2 regions of the Syntrophobotulus glycolicus DSM 8271 genome follow, and region 2 is predicted to be linked to the other one. Evidence: riboswitches for the same ligand, from Rfam matches in the RefSeq annotation. Region 2 holds a riboswitch; the other holds the start of a gene.
The links. Region 2 has a riboswitch for ZMP and ZTP ahead of fic (protein adenylyltransferase Fic). Riboswitches for the same ligand answer to the same signal wherever they lie in the genome.
Positions count from the first base shown of each region.

Region 1: linked by a shared signal. The riboswitch ahead of pflB (formate C-acetyltransferase) and the one ahead of fic (protein adenylyltransferase Fic) in region 2 are both predicted to bind ZMP and ZTP.

Region 1 covers NC_015172.1:2,427,324-2,436,759, reverse strand. The annotation lists gene SGLY_RS12010 (spore germination protein) at 79-1,617, shown strand; gene SGLY_RS12005 (Ger(x)C family spore germination protein) at 1,681-3,027, shown strand; gene SGLY_RS12000 (GerAB/ArcD/ProY family transporter) at 3,020-4,111, shown strand; gene pflA (pyruvate formate-lyase-activating protein) at 4,131-4,877, opposite strand; gene pflB (formate C-acetyltransferase) at 4,918-7,143, opposite strand; ZMP/ZTP riboswitch at 7,192-7,273, opposite strand; gene SGLY_RS11985 (lysophospholipid acyltransferase family protein) at 7,435-8,148, opposite strand; gene thiE (thiamine phosphate synthase) at 8,176-8,799, opposite strand; gene thiM (hydroxyethylthiazole kinase) at 8,792-9,436, opposite strand, start outside.
Region 2 covers NC_015172.1:819,875-829,310, forward strand. The annotation lists gene SGLY_RS04280 (type I restriction-modification system subunit M) at 1-836, shown strand, start outside; gene SGLY_RS16995 (restriction endonuclease subunit S) at 833-2,164, shown strand; gene SGLY_RS04295 (hypothetical protein) at 2,168-3,184, shown strand; gene SGLY_RS04300 (type I restriction endonuclease subunit R) at 3,181-6,171, shown strand; gene SGLY_RS04305 (helix-turn-helix domain-containing protein) at 6,886-7,344, shown strand; ZMP/ZTP riboswitch at 7,420-7,501, shown strand; gene fic (protein adenylyltransferase Fic) at 7,607-8,497, shown strand; gene SGLY_RS18070 (hypothetical protein) at 8,873-9,049, shown strand; gene SGLY_RS04320 (DUF1616 domain-containing protein) at 9,148-9,436, shown strand, end outside.

The DNA of each region.
Region 1 (9,436 bases), 1.6 Mb from region 2:
AAAAATGTTTAATGTATAAAATTCCTTTCTGAAATGAAAAATAATAGAGATTATCCCGTTTTTCAGGGGGACAGTGCTTTGTTCAAAACAATAAGAAAAATGATCAGAAAAATAAACCAGTATTCACCGGATAAGAATAAAAGAATACAGGGGAGGACAAACAATACGTTTAGCCGTATTCCCTCAACGATTAATAAAAGCAAGGAAGCTTTTCAAAAGGAATTTAAAAACAGCGGGGACCTGATCCTGGCTGAATTTCAAACGACAGGAAATATCCGCGGTCTAAGCGTCTATCTCGACGGGATGATCAACAAAGATATCATCAACCGGGATATCCTCGGTCCATTAATCAGAAACTATAAAGTGGAAAAGGAAGACCCTCGAAAATATATCACAGCGGCAAATATCAAATATACGGAGAACATCAAACAGGCTGTACAAGAGATCCTCAAAGGGAATACGGTTATCCTGCTTGAAGGGTTGGACGCGGTTTACATCGTAGATTCAAAGGGCTGGGATAAAAGGGCTGTCGAGCAGCCGGATGTGGAATCTGTGATCAGGGGTCCGAGAGAGGGTTTTGTCGAGAGCATCAGGGTGAATACTTCTCTGATCAGACGGAAAATCAAAAATAATCATCTTATTTTTGAGAATATTGTTCTGGGGAAAGAAACAAAAACTGATCTGTGTATCGGATATATTGAAGGAATTGTCAATAAAGAGGTTCTAGGAGAGGTGAAGAGAAGAATCGGTCAAATCGATACGGATGCAATCCTGGAAACCGGATATATTGAACAATACATAGAAGACGAACCATTTTCCATTTTCCCTACCGTCGGCAATACCCAAAAACCTGATGTGGCGGCGGCAAAATTACTTGAGGGAAGAGTGATCATCCTTTGTGACGGAACACCGCATGCTTTGACCATTCCTTATACCTTTATTGAAGGCATTCAAACCAGCGAGGATTATTTTTTGCGGCCGTACCAGGCTTCTTTCTTAAGAATAATCAGGTTTCTTTCATTCTCGATCAGTGTCATGCTCCCCTCATTATATGTGGCGTTAACAACCTTCCATCATGAAATGATTCCAACTGTGCTTCTCGTAAGCATGGCCGGAGCCAGGGAAGGAATCCCGCTGCCTTCTCTGGTCGAATGCTTTGTGATGATTTTTATGTTTGAGATCTTAAGAGAATCCGGAACCAGGCTCCCCCGGCCAATCGGTTCGGCGATCAGTATTGTCGGAGCGTTGATCATTGGGGAATCGGCAGTAAAAGCAGGGCTGGTCAGCACGCCGATGGTCATCATCACTGCCCTTACGGCCGTCACCAGCTTTGCCTTGCCAACGCTGACGGAATCGATCACCTTCTACCGGTTTATCTTTTTGTTTTTAGGCGGTTTTATGGGCTTGTATGGAATTGTGAGCGGGTTATTTATCGGAATTGCCCATGCGGTTTCCTTGCGTTCATTCGGAGTTCCTTATACGACTTCTTTTGCGCCGATCAATAAAGGGGAACTGAAGGATTCCATTATCCGTTATCCCCTGTGGATGTTGAAAAAAAGACCAGAATCGGTGGTTAAAGAAAATATCCGAAGGCAGGATAATACTCGCAAGAAATGATCAGCAGAAATTCAGTGGAGAAAAATTGGCTAATCAGACAAAAAAGATGAGAGAGATAAAAAAATGAAAAAAGCAAAAACTGCAGAAAAGAAGAAAGTACTGATCCTCTTGCTGGCCGCTCTGATTCTGATACCGGTCTCAGGCTGCTGGAACCGGCGTGAGCTGAATAATATCGGTATACTGGGGGCCGTAGGAATTGATATTCAAGGAGAAAAGATAATTGTAACGACAGAAATCATCAGGCCAAAAGCTTACGGGGGAGAAGCCCGCTCAAATCAAGAATCGTTTGTGATGGACCAGACAACAGGGGATTCAGTTCTGGAAGCGTTGAGAAATGCAACGGAGAAATTTGACAGAAAAATCTTTCTGGCCGATTGCAAGGTCTTTATTCTCAGTGAAGAAGCAGCCAAGAAAGGTTTTATGGACTATATGGATTTCTGGATGAGAGATCATGAATCAAGGTTATATGCTTATGTTTTTGTTGTAAAGGGAGCAAAGCCCTCCGATGTGATGGGTAAATCTGAAGGGATCGAGGATATTCCCTCCATATACCTGCAAAGCCTGGCCAAGGCTCAGAGAGCGAATTCCAAAAGCGTTTCCATTGAATTGCTTGACTTTATCAAGGAATACTATTCTATCGGAAAACAACCGGTCTGCGGAGTTTTGCAACTGGTGGAGATGAAAACGGAGGAAAGCCAAGGTCAAAAGAAGTCCACAGAAAAAGCAGGAAGTGACCAGGCCAATAGTTCTGAATCCAGAGGAGAGGCAGATATGACGATTGAGGAGTCCGGCAAGAATGGAGATTTACCGCAGAATGACCCCGACAAAGAAAAGGAAATACTGGATGAAGGCGCTGCGGTTTTTCTTAAAGATAGGCTGGTGGGATTCTTAGGCGGGGAAGAGACGAAGGCTGTGAACTTTGTCAATAATAAAGTTTCAAGCGGAACAATCGTGGCCAAGAAGCCGGACAGAGTCCAGACTGTGGAAATCCTGGAATCTAAGTGCAAGAGAGAGGTCTTGCTGCAAGAAGACGGGAGCATCATCATCAACTTGAATTTAAAAATATCCGGTTCCATTGGGGAATTAACAGGTCAGGGAAAGACAATGGTGGAGGACTCTACCGAGATTGATCTCCAGAAGATCCAGGATGCCAATTCGGAGGTTACCAAAAAACAAATCGAAGAGGTCATCACCAAAACACAAAGAGAATTTCAAAGCGATGTTTTTGGTTTTGGTTTGGAATTTCACAAAAAATATCCGCAGGAATGGGAAAGAATAAAATACGATTGGAATCAAAAATTTTCAACAGCTCAGGTTAATGTTCAAGTTGAAACAACGATTTTAGAAACGGGATTGTTGCGTCTGCCGACGCATACCCTTACAGGCGAGGAGATCATGGAATATGATTAAAATAGAAAGAATTTCCACCCTGCAAATGATTTTACTGCTCTTTGCCTGCCGGATGACTACCGGATTTCTTTACCTGCAATTAACAGCCCCCCCGGGCAATCAGGATTTATGGATTGCCTTGGTGTTTTCTGCCTTTCTCTACCTTATTTTCGCGGCGCCCCTGGTATTTTTGGCCTGCAGGTTTCCGGATGAGAATCTCATTCAATATTGTCAAAGAATCATGGGGAAGTTGATCGGAAGTATCATGGGAATGCTGTTTATGGGAATATTATTATTTCTCCTGATCGTCATCCTGGCTGATATGGTCAACTTCATTCATACGACGATTTTACCGGAGACTCCGGTATACGCCATCATGATCACCATGTTGATTCCCTGTATTTACACGACATATAAAGGAGTAGAAACAATGGGCAGGATGGCGGAGTTTCTTATTCCTTATTTTTTTGTGGTCACAGTATTGTTTACAACGTTAAATATTCCCCGCATGGATTTCAGTCTGTTTTTACCGGTATTAAAAGACAGCAAGCTTGTGGACATTGCTCAGGGAGGCTTTATCGTGGCTTCCCGATATTATGATTTGCTGGTTTTCGCCATGCTGGTTCCGAATCTGCAGAAAAAAGAGGATATCAAAAAAATAGCGCTCTATTTCATCGGCATATCGATTATATTCTTAATTGTTTTTGTGGTTACGGCTCAGGCTGTTTTGGGAATTGAATTTGGGAAACACGCTTCTTTTCCCTACTATAAATATGTTCGGACAATTGAAGTCTTTGAATTTGTAGAAAGAATTGAATCCCTCTCTGTCGTAGCATGGGTAATTATTGAATTTATCAAGTTTTCTCTCTATATGTATTGTGTAACGATGGGTTTGGGACAAATATTCAAAATTAAAGACAGCAAAAAGCTGATTATCCCTTTATGTATCGTCGCCTTTATCACCGTATCCTTCTTCAAAATAATGACGTCCGTTACAATCAACAAAATTTTTACCTTATTGCCCTATATCGGCAATGTCGGGATCTTTATTCTGCCTCTGATCGTGCTGATCGTATATTTTTTCAGGAGGAAAGCCTTGGAATGAACCGTGGTTCCCTGAGGACTCACATCCAGGCATCGTGCTGGATGGAAAATTTCTTGCTGTAATATTTCTGAATCATGTCTTGATATTGGAGCAATTGCTTAGAATCAAACTCAGAAATGCCGTCCAGCTTGTATGGCAAATCCAGGTCTTGATATTTTGCTTTAGCCAGGGCATGGTAAGGGAGAACTTCAAAATTTTGGACATTTTGAAGCTTTTGAACATAGGCGCATAAATCTGAGATATGCTTTTCCGTATCGGTAAAACCCGGAAGGAGCACATTTCTGATCCATACGGCTTGATGAAGATTTTCCAGATGACCTAATAAAGCCAAGACTTTTTCATTGGACCGGCCGGTAAGTTCCCGGCATTTTTCCGGGTCCATATGCTTGATATCGACGATAAATAGATCTGTATCATCAATAATCCGGTCAATATCATCCAAATCGACATAGCCGGAGGTGTCTACAGCCGTATGGAGCCCAGCCTCTTTAAATCCCTTGAGAAGTTCAGCCAGGAAGTCAATTTGGGCCGTCGGTTCCCCTCCCGAGATGGTGACCCCGCCGTTTCGGGCAATATAGTTCTTGTTTTTTAAAACTCTGGCAATAACCTCGGCAGAATCCACCAAGTTGCCTTCATTCATTTGCCAGGTGTCCGGATTATGACAATACTGGCATCGTAAAGGACAGCCCTGAAGAAAAACTACACTTCTGATTCCGGGGCCATCCAGGGTCGAGAATGACTCAACGGAATGAACATATCCCTTCATATTGACCTCCCGGCAAACGAATGTGCTTTGGCTCTGAAAACTAAATATGCTCGTGGAATGTCCGGCTCACCACATCAAGCTGCTGTTCTCGGGTTAAGGAATTGAACTTGACGGCATAGCCTGAGACCCGGATAGTCAGATTGGGGTATTTCTCCGGGTGCTCCATAGCTTCTAACAGATCCGAACGATTGAGGATGTTAATATTTACGTGATGACCGCCGGACAGGAAATAGCCATCCAGTAAATCAGCCAGGATTTTTTTTCTGGCCGTCTTCTCCTTGCCCAATAAGCCCGGAGTCAGGGTCAGAGTGTAGGAGATACCGTCCCGGCAATGTTCATAAGGGATTTTACAAACAGAATTAAGGGAGGCTATGGCCCCGGAGATGTCTTTGCCATTAGAGGGATTGGCGCCGGGAGCAAAGGGAGTCCCTGCTCTGCGGCCATCCGGGGTGTTGCCGGTGTTCTGCCCGTATACAACATTGGAGGTGATGGTCAGGACAGATAAGGTGTGAACGGCATCCCGGTAAGTTTTGTATTTCTTCAAAGCGTTTAAGGCCAGTTCCACGATTTCTTTGGCGATATTGTCCGCTTCATCAAGATCATTGCCATAGGCGGGGTATTCTCCTTCAATCAGAAAATCTTTAATCAGGCCTTTCTCCCAAACGGGGGTGACCCGGGCATGCTTGATGGCACTGAGGGAATCAACGAGAACGGACAATCCGGCCAGACCAAAAGCCATATTCCTGGATACTTCAGAATCGTGAAGGGACATTTCCAGCCGCTCATAAGCGTACTTGTCGTGCATATAGTGGATAATATTCATGGTGTTCACATAGTAGGAGCACAAAAGATCAAGGTAGGATTGAAACCTGGACAGCACTTCTTGATAATCGAGGATTTCCCCCCGGTAGGGTTCAGTCGGAGGAAGGATCTGAACACCGCTAAGTTCATCCCTGCCGCCATTTAAAGCGACAAGCAGTAGTTTGGCAATATTGCATCTTGCTCCGAAAAACTGCATTTCCTTACCGACGCGCATGGGGGAAACACAGCAGGCAATCGCATAGTCGTCACCGTAATACGGCCGCATAAGCTCATCATTTTCATATTGGATTGCACTGGTTTCGATGGAAAGAGCGCAGCAGAATTCTTTGAATGGTGCGGGAAGTTTTTCCGACCAAAGTATGGTCATGTTTGGCTCAGGCGCGGCTCCCAGATTCCTGAGGGAGTTGAGGAAGCGATAGGCTGTTTTGGTCACCATGTGCCGCCCATCCAGGCCTATCCCACCGAGGCTTTCCGTAATCCACAGAGGGTCTCCGGCAAAAAGCTGGTGATATTCCGGGGTGCGCAGCTGTCTGACCATGCGCAGTTTGATCAGGAATTGATCAATCAATTCCTGGACATCTTGTTCTGACAAGGCTTTATTTTGCAGGTCTTTTTCAATGTAAATGTCCAGAAAAGCAGTGTTGCGGCCGATACTCATCGCAGCACCGTTCTGCTCCTTAACTGCCGCCAGATAGGCAAAATACAACCATTGCACCGCTTCTTTGGTATTGGCAGCCGGTTCTGAGATATCAATACCATAGCTTAAGGCCATGCTTTTGAGATCTTGAAGGGCACAGAGCTGTTCAGAGATTTCTTCTCTTAAACGGATGTTTCCCTCAGTCATTTCAAAGGGCAATTTTTTTAAATCCTTCTTTTTTTCTTTCAGGAGACGGTCCACTCCATAGAGAGGGACCCGCCGGTAATCACCGATGATTCTGCCGCGCCCATAGCCGTCGGGCAATCCGGTAAGGAGCTTATATTTGCGTAAAAGCTTGATTTCTTCAGGATATACGCTGAAAACACCGTCATTATGGGTTTTGCGGTTTTCCGCAAAGAACTGGTCCAGCTGAGGATTAAGGGTCATATCGTAAGCACGGCATGCTTCACGGGCCATTTTAAGGCCACCGACAATATTCACCCCTCTTTTTAAAGGAGCGTCTGTTTGCAAGCCGACGATCATTTCGTTTTCCCGATCAATGTAACCGGGAAGATGAGAATTGATTTTGGCGGGGCGTTCGGTATCAATATTCAGCACGCCATGATTTGCCGCTTCTTTCTGAAGGAGCTTTTCACATGTTTGCCAAAGCTCCGTGGTGCGCCGGGATGGTCCGCTCAGAAAGTTCTCGTTCCCATCATAAGGTAAATAATTTGCGGCGATGAAATTTTGGACATCAATATTATCTATCCAGTTACCCGGTTTGAATCCGGCCCATTGCGTAAGCATTAGACATTCCTCCTGTATCCCGGGCAATAAAAAAACCCGGGTAGTTTATAAAACTGCCCAGGCGGTCGGCTAATCGATACGCTTCACACTCCCTGTGGTTTTCCCACTTCCGCCAGTTATGTGAAGGTTTGCTGACAAGAACGATGTCTTGCTGTTGTAGAATCATTGTATTACGACCGGTTCAGGTTGTCAAGAATTAAGATTATTTTCACATTCGTGTCTCATTTGTCTGCTCGATTCGACATTTTCTCATCGGCATGATATGGATTTCACTGGACAGTCCCTCTTTAATCAGAGGTTGCTTTGAATGATTGACCGGACTTGCTCCGGCAACAGGGCTTCCTGCTCCTTGGTCAGATTCTTGGTTTCAATAGGCTTGGAGATAACAATTTCAACCTCGGCCGGCTTGATGATAAACTTCTGAGCTTCCATGATCTGATATGACCCGCGTATGGTAACCGGCACAATCAGGGCCTTGGCTTTTACGGCCAGTTTAAAGCTTCCCGGCTTAAATTCGCCCAATGCCATGCCTTTGCTTCTTGTACCCTCCGGAAAAATCACCATGGAATAACCATTTTGAAGATAAGATGCGGCTTCGGCGATTGTGCGCAGGGACTGTCGGATATCGGAACGGTCCATAAAGACACATTTCATGTGGCGCATCCAGGTGCTGACCATAGGCATCTTGGCCAATTCCACCTTGGCAATAAATGCTTTGGGTTTTTGAATATACCCGAGTAAGATGGGGATATCAAAATTGCCCTGATGGTTGCTGACGAACACAACAGGTCTTTCGGCAGGGACATTTTCTTCACCGGTTACTTTGATTTTTGATCCGCTTAAAGAAACCAAAGACTGAGCCCATCTCTTGACAGTCCGGTCAACAAGCTGATCATGTGAAGCCGTATTGTTTTCCTTCGCTAAACGCTCAATTTTAAATTGCGCGGGAAGAACCGAAATCAAGTATAGCCAAAAATAAATAAACCAAAAGAATGTTCTCAGCATATCAGCCCTCGCAAGGATTTATTTCGTTTATCCTGTTATTCTTGCTTTGATTTCCGCAGAAGCCTTCCTGGGATCTTTCCTGGCCAGAATAGCTGAAACCACAGAAAGACCGTCAATTCCGGTATGGAAAACATCACAGGCATTGGTCTCATTAATTCCGCCGATGGCCACGACCGGGATTTTTACTGCTTTTTTGATCAGGCTTAATTCCGGTAAAGAAACGAGCTTGGCGTCTGTTTTGGTCCCGGTTGGAAAGACAGCGCCCGCCCCGAGATAATCGGCGCCGCTTTTTTCAGCGAGGAGTGCTTCTTCAACCGTACTTACCGAGATGCCGATCACTTTTTCCCGGCCAAAATATCTGCGCGCGATCTCAATGGGCAGATCATCCTGACCGAGATGGAGACCGTCGGCATCAATGGCCAGGGCAATATCCAAACGGTCATTAATCATCAAAGGAACCTGGTATTTTCTTGTAACCCCTTTGATTTTAACAGCCAGGTGATAAAAATCAAGGGATGACGCAGTTTTTTCCCGCAGCTGGACCATGGTTGCACCGCCGAGGATCGCTTCTTCAACACAATCCTCCAGATTTCTGTCGCCAATATAGCTCCTGTCGGTGACCAGGTATAAGGTATAGTCCCATTTAAGCAAGGGTTATCTTTCCTTCCTTCATGATTGTCTCTTCATTAAGCCGGGAGATCTGGTCAAAGAGTTTGACGCGGAAGGTTCCAATTCCTTCTGTTTCAGATAATGTTTTTTCGGCCAGTTCACCGGACAGGCCCATACACATCACCCCGGCCGTTGCCGCAATCAAATAATCCGGGACAGCACCGCAAAAAGTCCCCACTAAAGCGGAGGCCATACAGCCCGTTCCCGTCACACCGGAGAGCAGGGAATGGCCATTATTGATCAGGCATACTCGGCCGCCATCAGAGATCACATCTGTTTTTCCCGTGATTGCGGCCACGATGCCCGTATTCCGGGCAAATGCTCTGGCAACGGTTGCGCCGTCAGTCTCATCGGCAACAGAATCCACTCCCTTGGATTGGACAGCCATTCCGCTTAAAGATTTGATTTCCGACATGTTTCCGCGAACAACAGCAAGCTTGACTTCGTCCATAATCTTTTTCGCTGTGGCATTGCGGTAGGGGGTAGCCCCTACACCAACAGGGTCAAAAATAACGGGAATACCGAGTTCATTGGCTCTTTTGCCGGCAGCAATCATGGACTCCACAGTGCGGGTGTTCAGAGTCCCCATGTTGATGACCAAAGCGGAAGAAATAGAAAC
Region 2 (9,436 bases):
ATGGTTCTTTGCTTTTTTTACAACACATGATCTCTAAAATGAAATTAAGTGGCACACGAATTGGGATTGTATTCAATGGCTCACCACTGTTTACAGGAGCTGCTGAAAGTGGTGAAAGTAATATTAGAAAGTGGATTATTGAAAATGACTGGCTGGAAGCAGTTATTGCTTTACCCGACCAACTTTTCTATAACACAGGCATCAGTACTTACATCTGGATTATAAACAACAGCAAAAGTGAAGAACGCAAAGGTAAAGTACAGCTCATTAACGCCACAGGTGCAAAAGACGAAGAACTGACCAAAGAAGGCAAATTAGACTTTAATCGTTTTTGGCAAAAGATGGATAGAAGCCTGGGCGACAAGCGCAAGAAAATTGCTGAAAACGGCAACACCAAAGGTATCGGCTTTATTACCCAGCTTTACGGTAATTTTGAAGAAAATGAATTTGTTAAAATATACCCCAACGAATTTTTTGGCTATTGGCGAATTACCGTTGAACAGCCAATGAAAGAAAATAGCAAAGTGGTAAAAAGCAAAGGACAACCTAAACCGGATACTTCATTAAGAGATTATGAGAATATTCCTTTCTTAAAAAAGGGTTCCGATGGTAATCTTATCCCTCAAACCATTGAGGAATACTTTGAAACCGAAGTAAAACCACACCTTCTAGAAGCATGGATTGACCACAGTAAAACCAAAATTGGCTATGAAATTAACTTTACCAAGTATTTCTATGAGTTTAAGCCATTGAGAGCATTGGCAGATATTAAAGCTGATATTTTAGCTTTGGAAGAGAAGACTTTGGAAACGGAAAAAACGGTGCTAGAATCATGAAAAAATACAATTCATATAAAGACAGTGGTATTGAATGGATTGGAGAGATCCCGGGGCATTGGGAAGTTAAGAAATTCGGCTATATTTCCTATATGAAAGGAAGAATAGGTTGGCAAGGGCTGAAGCAAGCCGAATTTACAAGTAATCCTGAAGACCCATTCTTAATTACGGGTATGAATTTTCATGATGGGAAAATAAGATGGGATGAAGTATATCATATTCTAGAAGAAAGGTATAATGAAGCACCAGAAATTCAGTTGAAAGAATCAGATGTTTTATTCACAAAAGACGGAACCATCGGTAAATTGCTTTATGTAGATTCAATTCCATACCCACACAAGGCATCACTAAACAGTCATCTACTTGTACTACGCCCATTAAATAATTTTTATAACCCTCGCTTTATATATTATCAACTAAAAGGGCTTCCTTTTAAGCATCATGTTGAACTTACAAAAACAGGCACAACATTTTATGGAATAACTCAGGAGGCGATGGGACAATACAAAGCATTATTACCCTCCCTACCTGAACAAACCGCCATTGCTAACTACCTCGACCGCAAAACAGCAGAGATAGACGAACTGATTGCTGACAAAAAACGCCTGCTTGAACTCTACGAAGAGGAAAAAACCGCCATCATCAACCAGGCCGTTACCAAAGGCATTAATCCTGATGCACCTATGAAAGATTCAGGCATTGAATGGCTGGGAGAAATTCCGGAGCATTGGGAAGTTAAGAGGTTGAAATATGTAGCAAATATCGTGCTAGGTAAAATGTTAACAACGGAAGATAAAGGCGAGTACTACCTAAAACCATATTTGCGTGCTGCTAATTTAAATTGGCTCAGTGTTAATGTAGATGATGTAAAAGAAATGTGGTTTTCTGAAAGAGAGTTAAATAAGTATCGTTTGAATAGAAATGATCTTTTAGTAAGTGAAGGTGGAGAAGTTGGGAGAACTTGTATATGGAAAGAAGAGCTTGAAGAATGCTATATTCAAAATTCTGTTCATAAAGTTACACTGAATGATAATTCTGACTCAAATTATTTTTTGCAACTATTTTATTTGTATGGTAAAAAAGGAGCATTTGATTTAATTGTCAATAAAATAAGTATTGCTCATTTGACTGTAGAAAAACTAAAGGAAATTAAATTTATTACACCCCCTTTCGAAGAACAACAATCCATTGTCCACCATATAAAAACCGAATGTGCCAGTATAGATGCCAAAAAATTCAGAAATGAAAAATTGATAGAATTCTTAACCGAATACCGCACAGCTTTGATCAGCGAAGTGGTAACAGGAAAAATAAAGGTGGTGGACTAGATTATGACATTATGTACAGCATGGATACGACAAGCAAACGATACCGAAGAATTGATATTCGCTACTGATAGCTGCTTAACAGGTGGAGAAAAATGGAAGCACGGTATTAAACTGTTTGAACTACCAAGAAAAGATTGCCTGCTTAGCTTTGCAGGTAGTACCATGCGAGCATATCCCCTAGTCCTAAATCTTGTCTCGGCTATTCATTTTGACGATTATTTACAATCTCCATTTGCTAAACTTAATGAAGTATTGGTTTATATTTCTGATTTATTCACTGAATTAGTAAAAAAAATAATATCAGAAATACCGAATGAAGACATTAACGATTTAAGAGGTGGGGCTAAATTCCTTTTTGGTGGCTGGGATTGGGAGAAAGGTAGTTTTCGAGTATGGAAGCTTCATTATTCTTCAGAAGTGGAAGGTTTTATTTTTGATGAACTGAACGGTAATTTAAGTAAAAAAAGATTTTATACTTTTTTGGGAGATCCTTCTCCGGAAATAGGAGAAGAAGCCTTCAAAGCCTATAAAAAGATGGTTTATGATGAAGACAAGCAAGATGACCCCATTGATATGGAACCGCTAAAGATTCTTCGTGATTTTTCTTTAAATAAAGATATTCGTGAAGTAGATGGCAGCTTACAGATTGCAAAAATATACAAATCTAACCGTACAGAGTTTTTTGGAGTCTATTGGGCTTCAAGCAAAGGAAAGCCATGCTTTCAAGGCAGAGAGTACAACGAAGTCAATAAACCATTGGTGCGTTATTTCAATCCTGATACTTTTGAAATCATAGAATCAGACTTACCGGCAAGACTAGCCAATATTACCGAAGAAATATATCAAGATAATTGTGAGTTCATACAAGAATGCTTCGATGAATCAGGTTTTCTGAAAGATAGCTTATCGGAAAAAGCTAAACACGAGCTAAGATTGATTTTTAAAGACGTTGCTTATCGACAGTTTCTTTGCAGACTTGAAGCAGAGCAAAGGCTATTGGATGAAGGTGAAGAAGCATGAGCATAACAACAGAAAATACATTTGAAAGCGCATTAGTACAATCCCTTGTTGAACAGGGTGGTTACACAGAAGGAAATGCCCCCGATTATAGTCCTGAACTTGGTATGTTTAAATATGAAGTGATTAAGTTTTTACAGGAATCCCAACCAAAACGGTGGGATAAAATTTATTCCATTCACGGAGAGGATGCTAATAATCGCGTCATTCAAAGATTATACAAGGAACTGGACTTAAGAGGCAGTCTGGATGTGCTTCGCAATGGCTTTGTTGATTACGGTGTGCGTTTTCAAATGGCCTTTTTTCAGCCTGCTTCGGGTTTAAACCCTGATGCAATTGATCTGTACAATAAAAACAGCCTGAAAGTCTATCGTCAAATTTTTTATAGCACCAAAAATAAAAACAGTTTAGATGTATTGCTTTCGCTCAACGGTATTCCTGTAGCTACTTTTGAACTTAAAAATCAATTTACAGGTCAGGATGTGGGCAATGCTTTAAAACAATACGCCAGCACCAGAGATAACAGAGAAATTCTTTTTGCTTTCAGGAAAAGATCTTTAGTGCATTTTGCTGTTGACCAGGATGAAGTATTTATGACCACCAAACTTGATGGGAGTAAAACCTATTGGCTACCATTCAACAAAGGCGCAAACAGCGGTAAGGGCAATCCCTTAAATCCCAATGGATACCGCACGGCTTACTTGTGGGAAAATATTTTGCAAAAAGATAGTTGGATGGAAATAATTCAACGCTTTGTGCATTTGCAAACAGAAGAAATTGAAGTGGAAGGAAAAGTTTATAAAAAAGAGAAATTGATATTTCCACGATATCATCAATTAGATGCAGTTAGGAGGATAAGCGAAAAGGTATTGGAAGTAGGGACTGGTAAAAACTATCTGATTCAACACTCCGCAGGTTCGGGAAAGAGTAACTCTATTGCTTGGTTGGTTTATCGTTTATCGAGTTTGCACAACGCTACAGATGAACGGATTTTTGATTCTGTAATCGTTGTTACCGATAGAAAAGTTCTTGATCAACAGTTGCAAAACACTATTTATCAATTTGAACACAAAACAGGTGTAGTTCAAAAAATCGATAAAGACAGCTCGCAGTTAGCTTCTGCCTTGGGTTATGGGACGAACATCATCATTACTACTTTGCAAAAATTCCCTTTTGTAGTAGACAAGGTTGGAGAATTACCGGATAGAAAATATGCCGTAATTATCGATGAAGCCCACAGCTCTCAAGGTGGCGAAGCAAGTAAAAAACTAAAAGAAGTACTGGCTGAAAAATCATTGGAAAAAGCAGAAACAGAGGATACAGATGATTATAATGGTGATGATTTTGTAAGAGAGCAAATTGAAAGGACGGCCGCATCAAGGGGGCAACAGCCTAATATTTCATTTTTTGCCTTTACCGCAACACCGAAATATAAAACCCTGCAAGTCTTTGGAGATAAGGATTCCGAGGGCAAACCAAAGCCATTCCATTTGTATTCCATGCGTCAAGCCATAGAGGAAGGTTTTATTTTAGATGTATTGCATTATTACGTCACTTATGAACTCTACTTTAAATTGACTAAAGCAATAAAAGAAGATCCGAATCTAAATAAGAAAAGAGCTGCCAAAGCAATTGGTAAATTCGTTTCCCTGCATCCTCACAACTTAGCTCAGAAGACCGAAATCATAATAGAGCATTTCAGAGAAATTGTTTCCAAAAAAATAGGAGGCAAAGCCAAAGCCATGTTGGTTTGTGGGTCAAGGCTTCACGCCAAACGTTATTTTGAGGAATTTAATAGATATATAAAGACCAAAGGGTATGCAAACGAAATAAAAATTTTGGTAGCCTTTTCAGGTAAAGTGACTGATGACAACTATCCTGATGGAGTTTCTGAACCTCAAATGACAGGATATGGAGAAAAAGAACTTCCAGCCATTTTTGATAAAGACGAATATAGAATATTAATAGTTGCAGACAAGTATCAAACCGGTTTTGACCAGCCCTTACTTCATACTATGTACGTTGACAAAAAGCTATCAGGTGTAAAAGCCGTTCAGACCTTATCAAGGCTCAACAGAATACACCCCGGCAAAGAAGATACCTTCGTGCTTGATTTTGCCAATGATAGGCAAACCATTTTGGATTCATTTCAGCCTTACTATGAGATCACTTCCGTAATAGAAGAAACTGATGTCAACCACTTATATGACCTTAAGGCCAGATTGGATGAATTCAAAATATACTGGAAAGAAGAAATAGAAGCATTTGCTAATATATATTTTGACCCAAAAACTAAACTAAACAATTCAAAACAACAAAAGCTTTTATACGCCTTTACTGATCCAGCTGTAGATAGATACAAAGACATTCCAGAACATGAAAGGCAAGATGAGTTCAAAAAAGGTTTACGTTCCTGGACAAATTTATACGCGTTCCTTTCTCAAATAATGCCCTTTTTTGATGCTGAATCTGAGAAGTTTTATGCTTATGCCAAGCTCTTACAAACAAGACTTCCAAGAAGAGGGCTCTCAGAATCATTGCAATTAGATGATGAAGTCGCTTTAGAATATTATCGTTTGCAAAAGATAAAGGAAGGTTCTATTGAACTTCAAAAAGGTGAAGAAGGCGAATTAAGTGGAACATCAGAAGCAGGACTGAAAAGAGCTAAAGAGGAAAAAGCCTTGCTTTCCGAAATTATTAATATGCTTAATGAACAATTCGGAACAGAATTTGATGAAGCCGATAATTTATTCTTTGATCAAATTGAAGCTGAATTAATGGAAGATGAAACCTTACAGACACAAGCAAAAGTTAATAAGATAGACACTTTTAAATTTGCTTTCGATGATAAGTTTATAGATAAATTAATCGGAAGAATGGATCAGAATCAGGAAATCTTTGAAAAAATACTGGAGGATAAAGCCTTTGGTGATTTAGTTAAACAATTAATGATGAAAAAAATCTATAGGCGAATGAATGAACTGGTTTAGGGGAATCAGCTTCCGCACGTCCTGAAACAACCAAGGGGACAGAAACCATGAAGCATGATTACGCAATGCAAGCTTTACAAAGAGTTTTATTCTCCCAACACGTATTCAATAATGAAGCATGATGACAAAAAGCATTGAGAATTGGATTTATGATGATATATGTCTTCGTCCAGATGAAGTACTTAATGAAAATTTGTGGCTAATGCTGTCCGATAATGCCCAGTTGATGAAGATTTAAGGGAGCTGAATGTGTGCTCACGGATCTGTGGGCATAGTTATCTGTACAGCGTTTTTTTATTAATGGATAGTGAAATTGGATCAAATAAAGCTTTCGAGGGTTAACATGCTTTTGAGGGTTTTACTGCTTACAATTTAGTATGATTGTAAGCAGTAAGCAGGTGGTTAAATCGCTAAAAAATTACTAATATAGGCTGACTATTTCTGAAATATAGGCTGTCGCCAAGGGGATACTAGAGGGATAAAACATCTTTTTTGTCTCCTCAAGGCAGGTGGACAATCCTTGTTCAATTGATGTGACGGATAAGGTAAAATAACTGTATGGAATATGAAGAACTTTATCAAAAATATCAAGCTACTGGAAGAAAACAATAGGCTGAAGATTTCAAAAATCGGCTTGGCTTGACACTGTTTCTGTGCTGTAGCCTTCCTTGATCATGTATCGGAATACCGATATAATGAAGGTGGGTGATAAAAATGACAATACAACAGCTTTTGCAGGATAGGCAAATGTCCCGTTATCGTTTATCGAAAATCAGCGGGATTCCATGGGCAACTCTTGCAGATATTTATTCCGGGAAAACCCATCTGGACCGATGCGGCGCGGGGACGCTTTCCAAATTGTCCAAGGCACTTGGTTTGTCCATTGAGGAACTGCTGGCTCTGGAAGCAGGACCGGAAAAACACACAGCTGCCGGGAACACAAACAAAAAAACTTACTTGGAGACCGGGTTATCGCAGAGTGTCCAAAAAGCAATAAAAGACTATTTACAAGGCGAAAAGGAGCAGGTGGGATATCTTGATTGCTTGTGGAATGAGTTATATGGAGCCATTAATGCTGATCTTTGGGCTGGCTTAATTGCTGAGGAACAGGCAAGTTATCTGCGCGTAAAATATCTTGGGACAGAGAGAAAGGAGGATGACATGACTGATTGATTTTACGCTGTGTGAAATCAATAAATTCAGGGCCTACCGCCTTTATCTATGAAGTAAATTATGGTATATTTGAAATAGAAACTGCGTAACTGACGGAAGTGGAAGAAACCACGGGGAGCGCAGTAGGAGTTGTAAGCCGACCGTCTGGGTAACCGTTTGAGGTTTCCAGGCGGTTTTTTCATTTTTATATCAGTTAAGGGAGATATAATAGATGAAGGAATTGCCGATTGATTAAAAGAAAACAGAGAAGGAGGTTTTCTAAATGAATAAAATATCGATTCGCTTTTTTGACGATGCGGAAGTTCGTGCTGTATGGGACGACGCAAATTCTAAATGGTGGTTTTCCGTGCTTGACATAGTCGGGGTTTTGCGCGGCGAAAGTGATTATGAAAAAAACCGAAATTACTGGAAATACCTCAAAGCAAAGTTAAAGCGTGAAAACAGTCAACTGGGTAGTGTGACTACCCAGTTCAAATTCACGGCGCCAGATGGAAAAAAACGTGCGGCGAATGTTCTTGATTATGACGGCATCATTGCGCTTGCCAAGAATTTTCCAAGCAAAAAAGCAAATCGTTTCATTGAATGGTTCGCATATAGCGACGAAACAATCGACGGCAAAAGCAAGAGCAAGGCATATGCGCTTTTTGACAGTTCCCTGCTTGAGACATTAGAGGTCGGGACGGTTAAAGGCTTGCAGCAGATTCATGGCTATCTGTTCGGCGGGCTTTATGATTTTGCCGGGCAAATCAGAACGCTCAACATAGCAAAAAGCGGATTCCAGTTTGCGATGGCGCGGTTCCTGCCTGAAACGCTGAAGAGCATAGAAAAAATGTCCGAAAGCACCTTTGACGAAATTGCGGACAAATATGTGGAGATGAACGTCGCTCACCCGTTTATGGAGGGCAACGGCAGAAGCACGAGGATTTGGCTTGACCTGATGCTGAAGAAGAACCATAAACTCTGCGTTGATTGGAGTAAAATCAACAAGAAAGACTACCTCGCCGCCATGGAAAAAAGCGTTTCAAATCCGGTACAAATAAAGGACTTATTAAAATCGGCTTTAACCGATAAGATTAACGACCGCGAGGTCTTTATGAAAGGCGTGGATTATTCCTACTACTATGAGCAGGAAGACATTATTTCAGAAGAATAAACCTGTATCCTGACTTACCTGAGAACAGACGAAAACAATGGAACTGTTTCCTCGAACAGATAGCCCCCAAAAAACTACCGTTGACCTATTCCCTTGAACGGGAAAATGGCAAAATACATACCTGACATCAACCTGATGTCATCGTTCCATGTGGAATGGATAAAAATGATGACGGATGTACGGTCAGGAGGAGATAAAGGCGCACCTATAGACCACAAGATGCCGTGGTTTTGAAGCAAAGGAATAAGCAAAGAATAAGCAAAGAATAAGCAAAGGAATAAGAAAAGAACAGGCAAAAACCGGGCCTGAAAACCAAGTTGAATAAGGGGCTGCCGCATCATCGAATTAATCAATTCGCCCGCGGCGGCCTCATTTTTGCGGCTTAAGACAGAAACGAGAGACGGTTTTTTTTCTCAAATCGCGGCGGATTTACATCAGGCTGCTGAGGCGGAGGAAAATGCAAATCCAAACAGGATTTTAGCAGAATTAGACACGATTTTGCTGCTTTATGACAATAAAGATAGACAATCACCTTTGATCTTGCTAACTTAAGGATTACGGAAAAACAGTGAAAACCTTAAACACAACGGACAGGGCCGGAAAGCAGCGCCGTCACCTTTTCGCTTCAGTTTGTTAAAGGGGTTGAATTTTTGTTGAGGATAGAAATAAAAAACGAGTTTCCCTTCATCCTATCTCTTTCTGTTATTCTGGTCGTGTTGATTGGGATGGATGGAAGCGGAACCGGGCGGGTTGTGTTAGGTTTGCCTTTTGTCCTGTTTTTTCCCGGGTATACCTTAATCGCAGCTCTGTTTCCGGCCAGGGGCGATCTCGACGGGATTGAACGGCTTGCCTTGAGCTTTGGTCTGAGTATAGCCGTGGTGCCGCTTCTAGGTGTCATCCTGAACTGCGTCCCGTGGGGAATAGGGCTTTACCCTATCC